Methylotuvimicrobium sp. KM2: one gene and its partner. Each later gene encodes a partner of the first gene's protein in a complex. Links are inferred from orthologs where the notes say so. Each region holds a gene or a part of one and is shown in the gene's direction. Other genes may lie near its edges. The genes, in order: recB and recC.

Region 1 (8,460 bases):
AGCAGTATTTTTCGCCGATAAATGTCTTTTGGCTTTGCCTATTTCCGCTTTGACTCTCCTTAACTCAAAAGCGCGTCGATATCCTCACCGTGGATCACTTCTTGTTCCTGAAGAATGTCGGCGAGTCGGTCCAGAATATGTCGTTTGGCTGTCAAAATGTCCATCGCGCGCTCGATTCCCTCATCGATCAGCGCCTTGACTTCGGCATCGATCAGCTTAGCGGTTTCCTCGCTGTAATTGCGATATTCGGTCCCTTCGGTTTCGAGAAATTGCAGTTGTTGACGCTTGCCGTAAGTCAACGCGCCGAGTTTGGCGCTCATGCCCAAATAACACACCATGGCCCGAGCGATTTCACTGGCTTTTTCCAAGTCGTTTTGTGCGCCGGTCGATACATTGCCCAATGCGATCGCTTCCGCCATGCGCCCGCCCATCAAAATCGCAATTTGATCTTTAAGTTCGGCATCGGTGGACAGAAATTTTTCCTCGACCGGAAGTTGCAACGTAAAACCCAAAGCCGAAACGCCGCGCGGAATGATCGACACCTTGTGAATCGGCTGACCGGTAGGCACATGCTTCGCGACCAATGCATGGCCTGCCTCATGGTAAGCAACGCGGCGTTTTTCCTCGGGGCCCAGCGCTCGAGATTTTTTCTCGGGGCCGGCCAAAATACGGTCGATCGCCGCTTCGAAGTCTTCCATACGAACATCGTCGTGATTGACGCGCGCGGCTAGAATCGCGGCTTCGTTCGCGATATTCGACAAATCGGCCCCGACCAGCCCCGGTGTGCGTTTACCCACGACGGTCAAATCGACATCGGAAGCAAGCTGCATTTTAGCGGTATGCAGTTTGAGAATTTTAATGCGATCTTCGAGACCCGGTTTGTCGACAATAATCTGCCGATCGAAGCGCCCTGCGCGCAGCAAGGCTTTGTCTAGAATTTCCGGACGATTGGTCGCGGCCAATACGACCACCCCCGATGACGGATCGAAACCATCCATTTCGGTCAACAATTGATTGAGCGTTTGTTCGCGTTCGTCATGTCCGCCCATCACCATCGGCCCGCCGCGCGAGCGGCCAATCGCATCGAGTTCGTCGATAAAGATAATACAGGGCGCTTTTTGGCGGGCCTGTTCGAACAGATCGCGAACTCGAGCGGCACCGACGCCGACGAACAGTTCGATAAATTCAGAGCCGCTGATGTTGAAAAACGGCACGCCGGCTTCGCCCGACACCGCCCTTGCCAGCAAGGTTTTACCGGTTCCGGGAGGACCGACCAGCAATGCACCTTTCGGCATGCGGCCGCCGAGCTTTTGAATTTTTTCCGGAGCTTTAAGAAATTCGATCGACTCCTTCAATTCTTGCTTCGCGCTCTCGCTACCGGCAACATCGTCGAAGGTAATTTTCGGTTGCGTTTCCGGATGTATCTTGATTTTATTACCGATATTCAAAAAGCCGCGACCGGCCGCGCCCCCTCCGCCGGCCATGCGCCGAAACAGCCAGGACCAGATCGCGACTAAGATCAGCATTGGAATGATCCAATTAAATAATATATTGCCAAGCCAACTTTCTCCGCTTCTAACGATGTAGTCGACGTCATGTTCGGCGAGCGTCTCGGCGAGATGTTCATCCCACAGAGGAATGGTCATGAAGTGTTGCGGAGAATCGGACGGGTTGTCAGGTTTGATCAGGCCGGTAATCGTTTTTTCGGTGACCACGGCACGTTGGATTTTGTTATTCTTAACCAATTCGAGAAATTGGTTGTAGGGTAGTTCGTCTTTTTGCAGTTCGTTAGCCTGATTGAAGATTGAGAAAATCATTAACACCCCCAGGCCGATCAACAAATAGCGTGTCAATTTATCGTTCTTATCAGGCTTTTCCGGCGCGTTGATTTCCTTTTCCGGCTCGGCCTTGAATAATGACCGAAAAAATTCGGTCAGCATCGTTTTTAGCGATTTCAGTAATTGAATCAGAAACCCGGTCAATATTTGCAGGAAATTATTCGAATTTTGTTTGTCCATAGTGATGACCTCGAAAAACGGACGAAATGGTTCAACTGTCTATTCCCACATAGTACCATTCAAATTATAAAAATTAACGCTTCTTACACCTTTCGCGCTTCAAATTTCGGCAGGACCAGAAGATGCGCCGGGTGAGGTCAGCATCGAGCTGGCATAGAGTATCTACAAGGATGTATTCACACGGATACCCCCCATGCCGAACTTTGATCTACTATGGATATAGCAAAGAGTTTATTTAAAATCGATGAGTCGATTGCATCAGCATAATCTAGCCAACAATGGAGAAAACCGGTGACAGAATTTGACGAACTTACCAGAAAGCAATTAGAGGCCAGTCAGGCTAAAACATCAAGCTTCAATATCGCCGCGCTAAGTATTGCTATCATTGCGTTATTGATCGCCGGGATTTTTGCTTGGATCAGTAACAATCGAAATACCGATCTTACAGCGCAAGTGTCCCGATTGAGTGCACAACAGCAGCAGCCCGGTAAAATCGTAGGCCGCCAACATTATGATGAGTTGGCGGCAAAAATTAAGCGCTTGAGTCAACAAGTTTCTGAATTGAGCGATGCTAAAGAGGCGCGACTCGACTCGACCGAGCCTAAAGTGATTAGGGCTGATAAAATAAATGACTTGCTCGAAAAGCAAAAAATCTTGTTCGATAAATTTAATAACTTGGAAAATAAAATCAAGCAATTGTCGGTCAAGTCGACAGCCAATTCTAAATCGGGAACTCGACAGCGTAGCTATGCCCCAAAAGCTCAGGATTACTCGATTAATATTGGCGCCTTTCAAAAAGCGGCTACCGCTGAAAAGAAAGCGGGACGTTTGAGAAAAGAAGGTATTACCGTTGACATTAATGAGGTAGTAGTCGACGGCAAAACCTGGTATCGATTGACCATACCCGGCTTTAGCAGCATGCAGGAAGCCCAACGTTTTTCCGAAACCTTAAAGAAGCAATTCGGTATCAAATCGGTTTGGATCGGTGTCGATCAAGCCTGGGGTCGAGGCTGATGAAACATAGCCGATTATTGTTGATGACTCACTCGGAAAACCCGCGAAGCGATACATAAATTCAAGCAAGCCAAATCCCTCACTGAAAGCTTCATGCCATCCGAACATTTCGACCCGATAACAACCGATTGCCGCCAAGGCATTAACTTAATCGAAGCCAGCGCAGGTACCGGTAAAACCTATGCGATTGCGATGCTGGCGCTGCGCTTTGTCGTCGAGTTCGATATGAAAATCGACGAATTGTTGGTAGTGACTTTTACGAAGGTCGCGACCGAGGAGCTGAAGGAGCGGATCCGACTCAGGCTCAATGAGGCTAAACAGGCCGTAAGCGGGAAAACCGAAAACATTGACGGCGCGATTATCCAATGGCTAAACCGGCTCGAGATCGACCGCGATCGGATCAAAAAAAGACTGGAGTTGGCTCTGCTCGATATCGATCAGGCCGCTGTGTTTACGATTCACGGTTTTTGCCAGCGGGTCTTGAAGGAGCATGCGCTGGAAAGCGGTCAACTTTTCGATTCCGAACTGACCGCCGATGCGGCGATCGTCAAGCAAGCCTGTGCCGACGATTTCTGGCGTGGTCAAATTTATCAAAGGGCCTCCTGGGAAGTTGCTTTGTTGACAGCAACGTACTCAACTCCGGATGCATTATTAGCCGGCATCGATCGCATTCCGCTCGACATCGAGATTTTTCCGGAGTATCGCGATCCGAACGAAGCATTAGCCGCTTGCCGGGAGCAGGCAGAGCAAGCGCGTATCCACTTGGATCAGGCCGCTAAAACACTGCTAAACCACTTTGGTGACGGCTTCTTCAAATCGTCGTATACCGAAGTTTTTGAACATCACCTCCAAGAGTTGCGCGCCTGGCTAAACCAGGAAACACTGCAGCTTCCAAGCCCCGACGCATTTGCATGTTTGACGGTAACCGGCCTGGTCGATGGCTTGAACGGTAACAAGTTTAGAAAAACCAAAACGCAAACCGGCGAGCAACGCAAACACGAGTATCTGGCAACACTGAAAATCGACACCACGCCTTTCGATGCCTTGTCCGACTCGATCGATCGAATCAGTCTGGTTTTTCGTCGAGCGCTGTTAGAGCATGTCCGCATAGAGCTGGACAAGCAGATGCAGCAACTCAATATATTGTCGTTCGATGATTTGATTAGCCGGCTTGCCCTTGCCTTGCAAGGTAATCAAGGGGCATTATTGACCGCCGAATTGAGGCAACGCTTCAAGGCCGCATTGATCGACGAATTTCAGGATACCGATCAGAATCAGTGGCTGATATTTTCAACCTTATTCGGTTCAGGCGCACATTATTTGTATTTGATCGGCGATCCCAAGCAAGCGATCTATAAATTTCGGGGCGCCGATATTTTTTCCTACCTTGCCGCACAGCAACAGGCGCATCATCGGTTTACCCTCGGCACGAACTGGCGCTCGCAGCCGCCCCTGGTCGAGGCGGTGAATGCCTTATTCAGCCGCGAGCGGGCCTTTTTTCTCGAACAGTTGCAATTCCAACCGGTTGTAGGCGCTCCCGCCAATGCGGATAAAACCCTAAGTCTCGAAAAAGAGACGCTGGCGCCGATGGTGCTTTGGCAACTGCCGCAAAGCGACAAGGGCCACTGGAGTTCCGGCAAAGCCGGCGAATGTCTTCAGGCCGAGGTCGTCAACGAAATCGTCGGATTGCTCAATGAGCCTTACTTTTTGAGCGATAGCGGCAGGCGAGTTCAGCCGGGCGATATCGCGGTATTGGTCAGAACCAACCGGCAAGCCTCGGAATATCAAGCGGCATTGCGCGAAGCCGGCGTCCCTTCGGTTTTGAACAGCACCGAATCGGTATTCGCGACCGCCGAAGCGGCCGACTTGTTTTGTTTGTTGCAGGCCATTGCTCATCCTGGCGACACAGCATTATTGAAGCAAGCCTTAACTCTCGACTGGTTCGGATTAGATGGGCAGACTTTATATCGCATGCTGAATCAAGAAGCGGCCTTGGATGCCTGGCTGTCGCATTTTTTGAATTATTATCAGCACTGGCAAAACCAAGGACTGATGGCGATGATGCAGCGTTTGCTCGACCAAGAGCAAATACGTTTGCAGCTATCGGCTAGCCGTCTTGCCGAGCGCCGCTTGACCAACTTGCATCATCTGATCGAGTTAGTGCAGCAAGCCGCTGTCGACGAGCATTTAGGCATCGGAAAAACGCTGGATTGGCTGCGCGCGCGTATCACCGATGCGGCGGGCGGCAGAGTCAGTCTCGAAGAGCAATGCATGCGCTTGGAAAGCGATGATGAAGCGGTCAAGATTGTCACGATGCATCGCTCGAAGGGGCTCGAGTATAATATTGTTTTTTGTCCGTCCCTCTGGCAACGCAGCAGCCGGTTTTCCACCGACCGGCCCTTGATTCAATGTCACGAGCAAGGTCGCATCGTCGCCGATTTAGGCTCGGAGGATTTCGAACGCCGCCGCGCGCAAGCGATCGACGAAGAATTGGCCGAGGATTTGCGCGTATGTTATGTAGCGCTGACCCGGGCTAAATATCGCAGTTATCTGGCCTGGGCCGATGTTCGAAGCAAGGACGTTCCGAATCAATCGGCATTGGCTTGGCTACTCGGTTTCGAAGATTGCCATTTTGCCGCGCAACAATCGATCCTGAAAGATTATTGCAGCCGCGCCCCGCATGTTTTCGAATATTGTTTATTGGAATTACCGGCGGAGCCCAATGGCCGTTACGAAAAATGGCTCGACGAAACCCGACTATCGGCAAGGTCGAGGTTGCGTTCGCTACGCACCGATTGGCAAATGAGCAGTTACACGGCACTCTCGGCCTTAAGCCTACAGGATGCGCCGGAATTGCCGGAAGATAAGGCCCGCGAATTGGCTTCGCTTGATGCGGAACCGGTCTTTTCGGCGGTCGGCATGCAAGAGGAGTTGCCGAAAGGCGCGCATACCGGCAACGTCGTGCATGACTTGCTGGAGCATCTCGATTTCGCGTGCTTGGCCGATATGCCGGACATCGCCGAGTTGCGCGATAGCACCTGTCGGCGCTACGGCTTGCAAACGGAGCATCCTGAAGCTATCGATCGCTTATTGCAAGCCGTTGTGACAACGCCCTTGGCCGAAGACGATCCGGCTTTTCTACTGATGAATATTGCCGATGGGCAATGTTTGAAGGAAATGCCGTTTTATCTGGCAATGCAGCCGATGAACGCCGCACATATCAATGCGATCTTATCGGACTCTCCCGTTTATCAAGTGCTGAACAGTAAGCAAATGTGCGGTTATTTGACCGGTTTCATCGATTTAATTTGCGAATACGGCGGCCGTTATTACGTCATCGATTATAAAACCAACAGCCTGCCGGACTATCGGTCGGAAACGTTGACGGACGCGATGCGGGAGCATAATTACGGATTGCAATATTGGCTTTATACGCTGGTGCTGCACCGCTTTTTGGGGCAACGCTTGGCCGATTACGATTACGAAAAGCATTTCGGCGGGGTATTATATTTATTTGTGCGCGGCATGCAGCCCGAACAGCCGATGAGCGGCGTTTATCGGGATAGGCCGGATTTACGACGTATCGAGGCTTTATCGGAGATTTTTGGCGTGTGTGCAAGCAGAGCTTGACGGTAGTTATTCCCAAGCTGAAACTTGGGAACGAGACAGAGGCAATGCTTTCGGCTTTTAGGGGGCGCCAATTCAGCATGTAGCCCGTATGCAACGTAGCGGAATACGGGAATGGCGTGGCTCCGAGCTTCCCGGATTGCGCTTCGCTCCATCCGGGCTACGCTGTTTAGGATTCGGTCATAAATAACTTCCCTATATTTAATATACGGTAAGCAGGTTCGGTTGCTGGATTGATAGGTGTCGGCGGCAGGGCATATTTTGCTCCACGGTAATTGCTGAGTTACATGGATGTAATGAATGCAGAAAATGCAGGAGCATTTTTCTACCCTCCATTGCCCTAATACACGCCATCCATGGCAATCAGGCGCCTCCTCTGGCACTGCCGAAATTTGAAGTGCGAAAGGTATACGTTTCAATTACGAATCATTGTTGCGAATTTCGGCTATTGCTTGAGAGCGGCTCAGCGGTTGAATCTCTACAAAACCGACACCTTGCTTTTGGATGCCGACTTGCTTGGCGGCGGCATAGGACAAGTCCAGTTCCCTTTTACCATGATAAGGCCCGCGGTCGGTGATTTGTACGACAACCGATTTATGGCTTTTGGGATTGGTGACTTTCACGTAGGATAACAACGGCAGCGTTTTATGGGCCGCAGTCATCGCATACATATCGAATTTGCGTCCGCTCGCGGTTTTTTTGCCGTGAAATCTAGGTCCGTACCAAGAGGCTCGGCCCAATCGCCCTTTTGTAGGTTTTCCGGCGGTTTTGCCCGAAGTCAACTTAGCTTTGTGCTGGTCGGATGCCTCAACTGTCTTTATCGGCTGAGTAAATAGACTACTCATCATAAACACAGAACTTGCCAATATGATTTTATTCATAATGTAAAGCCTTATTATTTAACAACAAAATGATTTTACCCTTGGGAATATTAAGCTAAACTTAAGTCGTAGAACTCAAAATTAATATTCGGGTAAATATCTCCATGCCAAAAGCTATTGAGACACTGCCTTATAAGGGCTCCCTCTATTTCTCTCGTGATGTTTTAAAGCGTCCTATGGGCTTCATTTTCCGGCAACAAGCGCCGAAATTTATCTGACAAATGAAAGAAGAATCTACTTTTACCCGCCTCGATATGGCTTTTTCTCGTTTTTTGAGTCGCCGTAGCGCCTTGACCGGTGCCGCGAAAGATAATTTCGAAAAACTGATCGCCCGTCTTTCCTTCGAGCAAAATCAAGGGCATAGCTGTATCCGCATTGATGCGAAAGCCCGGGAAACAGTCATGGCTTCAGGCCTGGCATCGAGGTCAGATACCGCGCCGTTAATAGTTGAAGACGATCGGCTTTATCTTCAGCGCTATTGGGCCTATGAAAAAAACTTAGTCAACCGGATCGGTGCAATGACCCGCTTCAATGTCTCCCCTGTTGACGCGGAAGCCTTATTGGACCGCTACTTCCCAACCGCCCTTGCGGAAACCGACTGGCAGCGTGAAGCAGCCAAAACCGCGCTTAATCGAACGTTCTGCATCATTACCGGCGGTCCCGGGACCGGTAAAACCACAACTATCGTTAAGATTCTGGCTTTGCTGCAGGAATTGGCACAACGCCCGTTATTCATCGCCCTTGCAGCACCGACCGGAAAAGCCGCAATGCGCCTGCAGGAATCGATAGGTAACAGCAAGAGTGCCTTGCCTTGCTCGGAAGCTGTCAAACAATCTCTTCCCGAATCGGTCACGACCCTGCATCGCCTGCTAGGTTCTCGTCCGCCTTCACCTTATTTCCGACATAACGCCGAAAAACCC
Region 2 (8,019 bases), 170 kb from region 1 along the record:
ATTTGGCTCAAGGCTATCATTTAGGCCGGCCCAGCGCCGATTACGGAAAATTCATCGAAACTTGTGAAGCTTGAAGGGGGGGTGACCGGCCTAGTTTCGAATCGTCTTGTTTGTCCGAGCATAAGTGTCTACATAAGCCGCCATAGTACGCGCAGCGTACCCTACCCCCTACGGCTAATGGATAGAACGCCAAGCTTTTCACCGGCTGATTTCGAGTTTTTAAGAATGGTCAGTCTGTAATCTTGACTAACCAGCCACCCGTTCCTTTGCAGCGGTTGCGGCCGTCGGCGCTGATGGCTATCCTGGCATAGGTGTCGCTTAAGTTTTCAGGCAAATTACCCGAAACTTCATAACCAATGCCTTTTTCGTTGATGATAAGCTCTACAGGTTGGTTTTTAACGGTGACTTTAATAGTGTTCGGATCGCTAACGCCGGATGCGCTAAATGAAAAGGCCGATTGCGCGGGAACTTCCGATTTTTCGGCCGGCGTGAAGTCGCTGAAGCGAGGCTTATCGCAGGATTTGGTGCTACTGCTGCTACCGTAAGCCCAACAGTTGGTTGCAGCTGTCATTAAGACAAGTGTTCCGATGAGTGCTAATGATTTCATGATTCCGCCTCGTGTAGTTATTTTAATTGTGCTTGGGTCGATTAGGACTTGAACAATTTGCCGAATAGGCCTGTTTCGTTAATTAACTGTTCTATGCGCTGTTTTGCGGCGGCTCCGAATGACGAATCCGGTTCTTGCTCAATCAATTGGTCGAGTACCGCTTGACTTTGTTTATCCAACAATTCGATCGCTCGCAATCGAACCGACGGGTAATGGGCTCTTAATGCGGCTAGTTCCCTGAGATATGCATTGCTTTCGTTTAGTAGTTTGAGCAGGACTTTTTCGGGATCGTCGGTGAATAAATCGCGAACCAGATTACCGTAATGTTGTTGTTCGCGGACTAACTCCCGTGGATCGATTTTGTGAATTTCGGTGGGGTCGTCGCAGCAGCTCATAACATGTCCTCCGCTTAATGGTTGGAGTATTCGATTCTACACACACCTTACTCAAAAGCAATCGCCATACTCCATGACCAACAAACGGCAATCGAAAAAACTATTCGGATAATAAGCGCTAATGACGAAGCGCAAAAAACAGTCGAATAATAAATACAGTGTCAATGTTTTCGCCAAGGTGTTGGCCAATCGGTAGCGGGTATATTTGGCACACCGCCAGACCGAAACGATCCACCAAATCACCGGAATGAAGAGCATGCCATGTACTGTTTTCCAGCTGGCGATCGTAAACGTGACGTTCATGATTCGGTAATCGATATAAAGAAAAACGCCGTTCACGAAAATAAAAAAAGGCCAAAATGCCTTCCATAACGGCGCCTGTCCCAACCAGATATTTAATAGGGCTTGGTAAGGCGTGGGCGCCGCCGGCCATGCCCTATCGTAAAGCGCTTCTCGCGTGGAAAAATGAACGAGTAACAACAGCGAAACCAGAATGAGGACGGTTTCGATCGGATTGATGAAATCGGTAAAGGTAAATAGAGTCGGCAAGCTATTGATGAACATGAGTCGCTTCCTGTATTAATAGTTCTGGTGCGAATTATTCCGCTTCGATCGGCTGACCGATAATGCCTTGTTCGGCAAGCTTTTGCGCCTCGCGCACTCGTTCCTTACGTTGTTCGGAATAGAGGGTTCCTATCACTAAAAAAAGCATTAACAGAATATAAATGATTGCCGTTAAGCGTCTTACCTTTTTAGCTTGTTCGGTTTCGTTCATTATTTAATCGTTCCAAAGTTCGTATTTAATAGCTCAATGTTTTATAGCCCAATGATACAAATATTTGTTACGGAGCTTCCGATAAAAAAGGCTATAGTAACCATCAAGAGCATTAGTTTAACCGATACCTTTAGTTTACAGTCTCCGCTTGTTACATGGTCAAATCGTTTTGCCCGAGGTAATTGTTTTCTGGTTCCCATGGTCTTCTGTGGGAACCCATACCTTGGCTGCCGAGACTATCAGTGGAAGTTCCCTCGATTAAGGATTTCGTGAAAAATAACTTCCTTGTGCTATTGAGTTTTATAGTAGGTTCGGTAACTTGCTTGACAGGGCGCCGTGAATACGTCCGTGTAGGCTTGACGGCGGCTTTCCCTGCCGCCGACACCTGCCAATCGAGCAACCGAACCTGCTTGCCTTGCATTCAAATAGGGAAGTCATTTATGACCGAATCCTAAGTAATTTCGTGCCAATTCCTTAACCAGCAAAGAGCTTGCCGCGAAAACCGAAAAAAATCAAACCAATCCATGTTCATTCTGCACAGTTCCAATAAAACCGAAAATTTGCTCGAACATTTGGCGGCCGTCATCGAAACCCGGCCGCTAAGTTCGCCATTTGCCAAAGAAGTGTTTCTGATCCAAAGCCAAGGCATGGAGCGTTGGTTGTCGCAACAGCTGGCAAGCCGGCTCGGCGTCTGGGGAAATTATGAGTTTTTATTTCCGGGGCGGTTTTTTAGTACCTTGGCGCAACGAATCGACAGTCGATTGAATGACGAAGCCTTCGACCGCCATGTGCTGCATTGGCGCTTCGAAGCGCTGCTTCGCGAGCTCGACAATGAGATATTTGCGCCGCTGAATAATTATTTAACCGGCGACACAGTTGCCTTAAAGCGTTATCAGCTAGCGTTGCAATTGGCTTTGATTTTCGACCAATATCAAATCATGCGTCCGGATATGCTGGCTGCCTGGCAGCAAGGCGAAACGCTTTACGATACGCAAACCGAACGCTGGCAAAGCGCGTTATGGCAGCGGATTACCGAAAATGCAGGCATGAAGCACCGGGGTAGTTTATGGCTGGAAGTGATCGAGCGTTTTAATTCGGCGTCGCCGGGACAATTTTCTGCCGTTTTGCCCGAGCGGATTTCGATCTTCGGCGTCAATACCATGCCGCCCCTGTTTCTCGGTTTTTTACAAGGTTTGGCGAATCATGCGCAAGTGCACTTGTATTTGCTCAACCCCGCTCAAGCTTTTTGGGCGGATTTGGTGACTAAGCGTCAGCGTATCGATCAAGAGGATGCCGGCGGACATCCGCTACTGTCGGCATTGGGTCAACAAGGCCGCGAATTTCAGGAGATGTTGTTGGAGCAGGTGCAGTTCGAATTGGAGCTGGACAGTTTCGAACAAGACGAGCCAAGCACGGTTCTGCGACAGCTGCAAAACGATATTCTCAATAACGACAGCGAATCGACGCCTTTAACCCGCGACGGGTCTATCGCTATTCATGCGTGTCATTCCCGTATGCGCGAAGTCGAAGTCTTGAAAAACCAACTGTTGGCCGCATTGGAAAACGACCCCGAGTTGGAACTGCGCGATATTGTCGTGATGGCGCCGGACATCGAATTATACGAACCGTTTATTGCCGCAGTATTCGACGATATTCAACATGCGGTTGCCGATCGCAGCTTGCGCTTGAGCAATCATGCCTTGGATGCTTTTATTGTTTTTTTGAAGCTGAGCCAAAGCCGGTTCGGTTGGCGCGCGGTCCTGGATTTGCTCGAAAAACCGTCGGTTTATCCGGGCTTCGGCCTGTCCGAAACCGATTTGGAATTGATCAAACATTGGGTTCGGGATACGCAAGTGCGTTGGGGGAAATCGGCCGAACACAAACGCGAATTTGGCCTGCCCGAGCGCGATGAAAATACCTGGCAAGCCGCATTGGATCGCTTGTTGATGGGTTATGCAGTCGGCAACGACGACGATTTTGTCGACGGCGTCCTGCCTTATATCGATATCGAGGGTTCTTCGGCGTTGGCGCTTGGCGGCTTGAACGATTTTATGCAATTGTTGTTTAGAGCCGGCAACGATTTAAGCATGGCCAAGCCGCTCAAGGTATGGGGCGAGAAGCTTTATTATTATGCCGATCAATTATTGCCCGAAGCCGATGCCGTCGAGCGCCAACAACTCAACGAATTACTGGCGGAATTAACCGAAAGATTGCCCGAAATTCACAATGCGCCGATCGAGTGGCAAGTCGTCTGCGCCTGGCTTGAAGGCCGACTGGAAGAACACAAATCGTCAAACGGTTTTTTACGCGGCCAACTCACGTTTTGTTCGATGCTGCCGATGCGCTCGATTCCATTCAAAGTGATCGCCTTGCTCGGCATGAACGACGGCGAGTTTCCGAAAGTCGACCGCAATCCGACCTTCGATTTGCTTGCCGCAAATTTCCGCAAGGGCGACCGCTCACGCCGTTCCGACGACCGTTATCAGTTTCTGGAGATCCTGCTGTCGGCGCGGCAACAATTGATTGTGACTTATATCGGACGGTCGATCAGCCATAATGAAACGATACCGCCTTCGGTCGTAGTCAGTGAACTGCTCGCCGTACTTCGCGATCATTACGGCCTGGACAATGGCGTAACTGAGCATCCGCTACAGGCTTTCAGCCCGCGTTATTTCGAGCCGGAATCGGCTTTGTTTAGTTATTCCGAGGCCGATTGCCAGGCCGCGGCGGCGTTGGTTAAACCTAAACCGGAGCCGGCGCCGTGGTGGCTAGGCAGTTTAGAGGACGAAACCGACCAAACGATCGTTGAAATAAGCGAATTATTCGCCTTTTACCGACATCCGCAAAAATATTTCATGCAACGCCGACTCGATGTCCGATTCAACGGCATTGCTGCGGATGCCGAGGAGCGCGAACCTTTCGCGATCGGTCAATTGGAAGGTTATGCGATTTATCACGAATGGATCGATGGAGTACTGCACGATAAACCGTTGACTGCACAAAAGCTCAAGGCAAAAGGGCGATGGCTGTCCGGCGTGGCCGGAGATCTCGAATTTGCCAGGCAACAACAAAGCATCGATGCCTTTGTCGAAGTAATAAAGGCCAAGGCGCTCGGCGAACCGCTCGAGGATTTATCGGTAGATCTGACGATCGGAAATTATCGATTGATCGGTAAACTCGGCAATCGTTATGAGTATGGAAGTTTGTTTTATCGTTACGCCGATTTGAAAGGCAAAGACTTTATGCTTGCCTGGCTACATCATCTGATCATCAATAACATCGAGCCGCAAAAAACCGGCTTAATCGCCCTCGACCAAGACATTACGTTCGAGCCGGACTATTGCGCTCCGGGCGAATTGGAAGCATGGATTGAAATTTATCGGCAAGGATTGTACAGACCCGATGCGTTTTTCGTCGAGCCGGCCTTCGCTTATGTCAGGCAAGCGCATAAATTGTCGCAAAGCAGTCGCGCGGCGAAACCAGCCATTGAGTCGGCAGTCGATCAGCTAACCCGTGCGATCGAAAAAGCTTATGAGCCTGAGCTTAGAAAATTATTTCTCGAAGGCTATAACCCGGAGGCGTTGTTGAACGAGGTGTTTGAAGGCCATTGCCGAACCTTGTTACTTCCGGTTTGGGAACGCATTGAAGGGAAGTCCGAGGGTTAACTTAAGGCTATGTTCGCGTTAACAGTTGAAACGGTTCTCTTTCCTACTAAATAAACCATTTAGGAAATAGTCAATGATTGCTTTCCAATACACTGAGCGTTTAAGAGGGTACGATTACTCGCTTGACAGGACGCCGTAAACCCAGCACCTAAATTCCATAGCCCCGGGAATTTATTTGTCGCAAAACCCTAACGAATAAAAACCGATTCTATACGGCCACGGCTCTACCAACTAGGTATGTTTTTTGCTTGATAGTTTCAGTAGCAGCATTCCAAAATAGTCCGGTAAATGTGCTATGGTTGTGCTGAATGAAGCCTAATTAATCGACCAAAAAAACATTGCCAATAAGATTCAATTGGAATACTGTTTTAGCTGAGGATACGTCGAAAAGTTACTCTGAAATACCTATCCATAATCCCACTACGCGATATCGTCATGGAAAATAGAAACAAGCAATTCAAATATCCAGGAACAAGAGTAGCCATGGATGGCAATACAGTCGCCATCATGTGCGAACGCGAATCCTCCGATGCCGCGGGCGCCTATCCCATCACGCCTTCGACCCAAATGGGCGAATACTGGGCTGAAGAGGCGGCCAAAGGACATTTGAACATTTCCGACCGCCCTCTCATCTTTATCGAACCGGAAGGAGAGCATGCCGCGGCTGCAGTGACGGCCGGGTTGGCCATGACAGGCTTGAGATCGACCAATTTTTCTTCCGGACAGGGCATTGCCTACATGCATGAATCGCTTTATGCCGCCGTAGGAAAAAGACTCACCTATGTCTTAAACATAGGTGCGAGAGCCATGACCAAAGCCACTCTCAATGTGCATGCCGGACACGATGATTACCATGCCATTGACGATACCGGTTTTTTTCAGCTTTTTGCCAAAAAAGCCCAGCATGTGGCCGACCTGAATATCATCTCTCACAGGATTGCCGAATTGGCCTTGAATCCGGGCGTGATCGCTCAAGACGGCTTTTTGACCACCCATTTGATCGAGTCTCTTTTATTGCCGGAGCGCGAGTTGATCAAGGAGTATCTGGGCAGGCCGGACGACATCATCGATACGCCTACTCCGGCTCAAAGAATTATTTACGGGGAGAAAAGAAGACGTATTCCTGAAGTGTGGGATGTGGACAATCCTATGATGGCCGGCATCGTGCAGAACCAGGACGCTTACATGCAAAGCGTCGCCGCTCAGCGTCCTTACTTTTTCGACCATATCAAAGAACTGACCGACCAGGCTTTCGAGGAATATTATCAATTGACGGGACGTCGTTATGGTCGGGTCATGACCTATAAAGTCGAAGACGCCGATTACCTGATTCTAGGTCAGGGTAGCGTAGTCTCTAGTGCCGAAGCGGTGGCGGATTACTTAAGAAAAACTCGCGGCTTGAAAGTCGGCGTGGTGGATTTAGTAATGTTCCGGCCCTTCCCGGCGGATCTTTTGGGAAAAGTGTTAAAGGGCCGAAAAGGGGTCGCCATTTTGGAAAGGTTGGATCAGCCGTTAGCGGAAGACCCTCCTATCATGCGTGAAACCCGGGCGGTCATTACCAAATGTATCGAAAACGGCACGCACAAGAAAAATGTTCCGTATCCGGACTTGCCTTCCTATTCTTTCAGCGAAATGCCGCCTTTATATTCGGGCTCTTTCGGCATGGGCAGCCGCGATCTTCAACCGGAAGGCATTATTGGCGCGATAGAAAACATGCTACCTAACGGCAAGCATAAAAAACGCTTCTATTTGTCGATCGACTTTATCCGGGAACATGCCTTCACGCCCAAACAAAGAACCCATCAAGAAGCCATTCAAGAGGCTTATCCGAATGTGAAGGAATTGGCCGTTCGGGGTTCTGAAAACCCAAACCTGATGCCGCAGGGCGCCATTACGGTCAGATTTCACTCGGTCGGCGGGTGGGGCGCCATCACGACGGGCAAGAACCTTGCGATGACGCTGTTCGATCTGTTGGGCTACGACATTAAAGCCAATCCCAAATACGGCTCGGAAAAAAAAGGACAACCGACCACTTACTATCTTGCCGCCGCGCCCGAACCGATCAATATCAATTGCGAATATTATTTCGTCGATGTGGTGCTGTCTCCCGACCCCAATGTCTTCAAGCATACCAATGCCTTGGCGGGTCTCAAAAAAGGCGGAACTTTCATCATTCAAAGCGAGCGGAAAACCGCCGATGAGGTTTGGGCGGACATTCCGGTACACTACCAAAAACTGATCATCGAAAACGACATCCGGATTTTTTATGTCGATGGGTTCAAAATCGCAAGAGAAGAAGCGACCGATCCGGAATTACAGATCAGGATGCAGGGCATTGCTTTTCAGGGCGGTTTTTTCGCGGCCTCCCCTTTGATGGAAAAATCCGGACTCAGCGATGTCGCGCTGTTGAAAGCGATAGAAGAACAATTGCAACACAAGTTCGGCAGTAAAGGTCAGCGGGTCGTCGATGACAACATGCGCGTCGTGAAGCGCGGATTCGATGAAGTCCATGAAATCAAAAACAAAGTCTTAGGCGCTCAAGCCGAGAAAACTAGCGGACAATTGATCGCGCCGATC

Evidence for each region.
Region 2: the proteins of recB (region 1) and recC are in contact, whole or in part, in a cryo-EM structure (PDB 5MBV), measured with the Escherichia coli proteins. The link is inferred for Methylotuvimicrobium sp. KM2 from one-to-one orthologs.

What each region holds. Positions count from the first base shown.
Region 1 is NZ_CP150634.1:4,483,033-4,491,492, reverse strand. The notes cover bases 2,746-6,862. They hold recB (exodeoxyribonuclease V subunit beta), read left to right. Parts: upstream 2,746-3,125; coding sequence 3,126-6,662; downstream 6,663-6,862. Other genes in these bases: WJM45_RS18900 (SPOR domain-containing protein), read left to right, coding at 2,746-3,032. Also shown: ATP-dependent zinc metalloprotease FtsH, read right to left, coding at 60-2,018; more of WJM45_RS18900, read left to right, coding at 2,310-2,745; WJM45_RS18890 (septal ring lytic transglycosylase RlpA family protein), read right to left, coding at 7,079-7,540; recD (exodeoxyribonuclease V subunit alpha), read left to right, coding at 7,762-8,460. UniProt on the Escherichia coli protein: A helicase/nuclease that prepares dsDNA breaks (DSB) for recombinational DNA repair. Binds to DSBs and unwinds DNA via a rapid (>1 kb/second) and highly processive (>30 kb) ATP-dependent bidirectional helicase.
Region 2 is NZ_CP150634.1:4,652,739-4,660,757, reverse strand. What follows is about bases 1,967-5,642. They hold recC (exodeoxyribonuclease V subunit gamma), read left to right. Parts: upstream 1,967-2,301; coding sequence 2,302-5,442; downstream 5,443-5,642. Outside these bases: WJM45_RS19705 (EAL domain-containing protein), read left to right, coding at 1-74; WJM45_RS19700 (hypothetical protein), read right to left, coding at 230-607; WJM45_RS19695 (hypothetical protein), read right to left, coding at 649-1,002; WJM45_RS19690 (hypothetical protein), read right to left, coding at 1,054-1,566; WJM45_RS19685 (hypothetical protein), read right to left, coding at 1,601-1,777; WJM45_RS19675 (2-oxoacid:acceptor oxidoreductase family protein), read left to right, coding at 5,926-8,019. UniProt on the Escherichia coli protein: A helicase/nuclease that prepares dsDNA breaks (DSB) for recombinational DNA repair. Binds to DSBs and unwinds DNA via a rapid (>1 kb/second) and highly processive (>30 kb) ATP-dependent bidirectional helicase.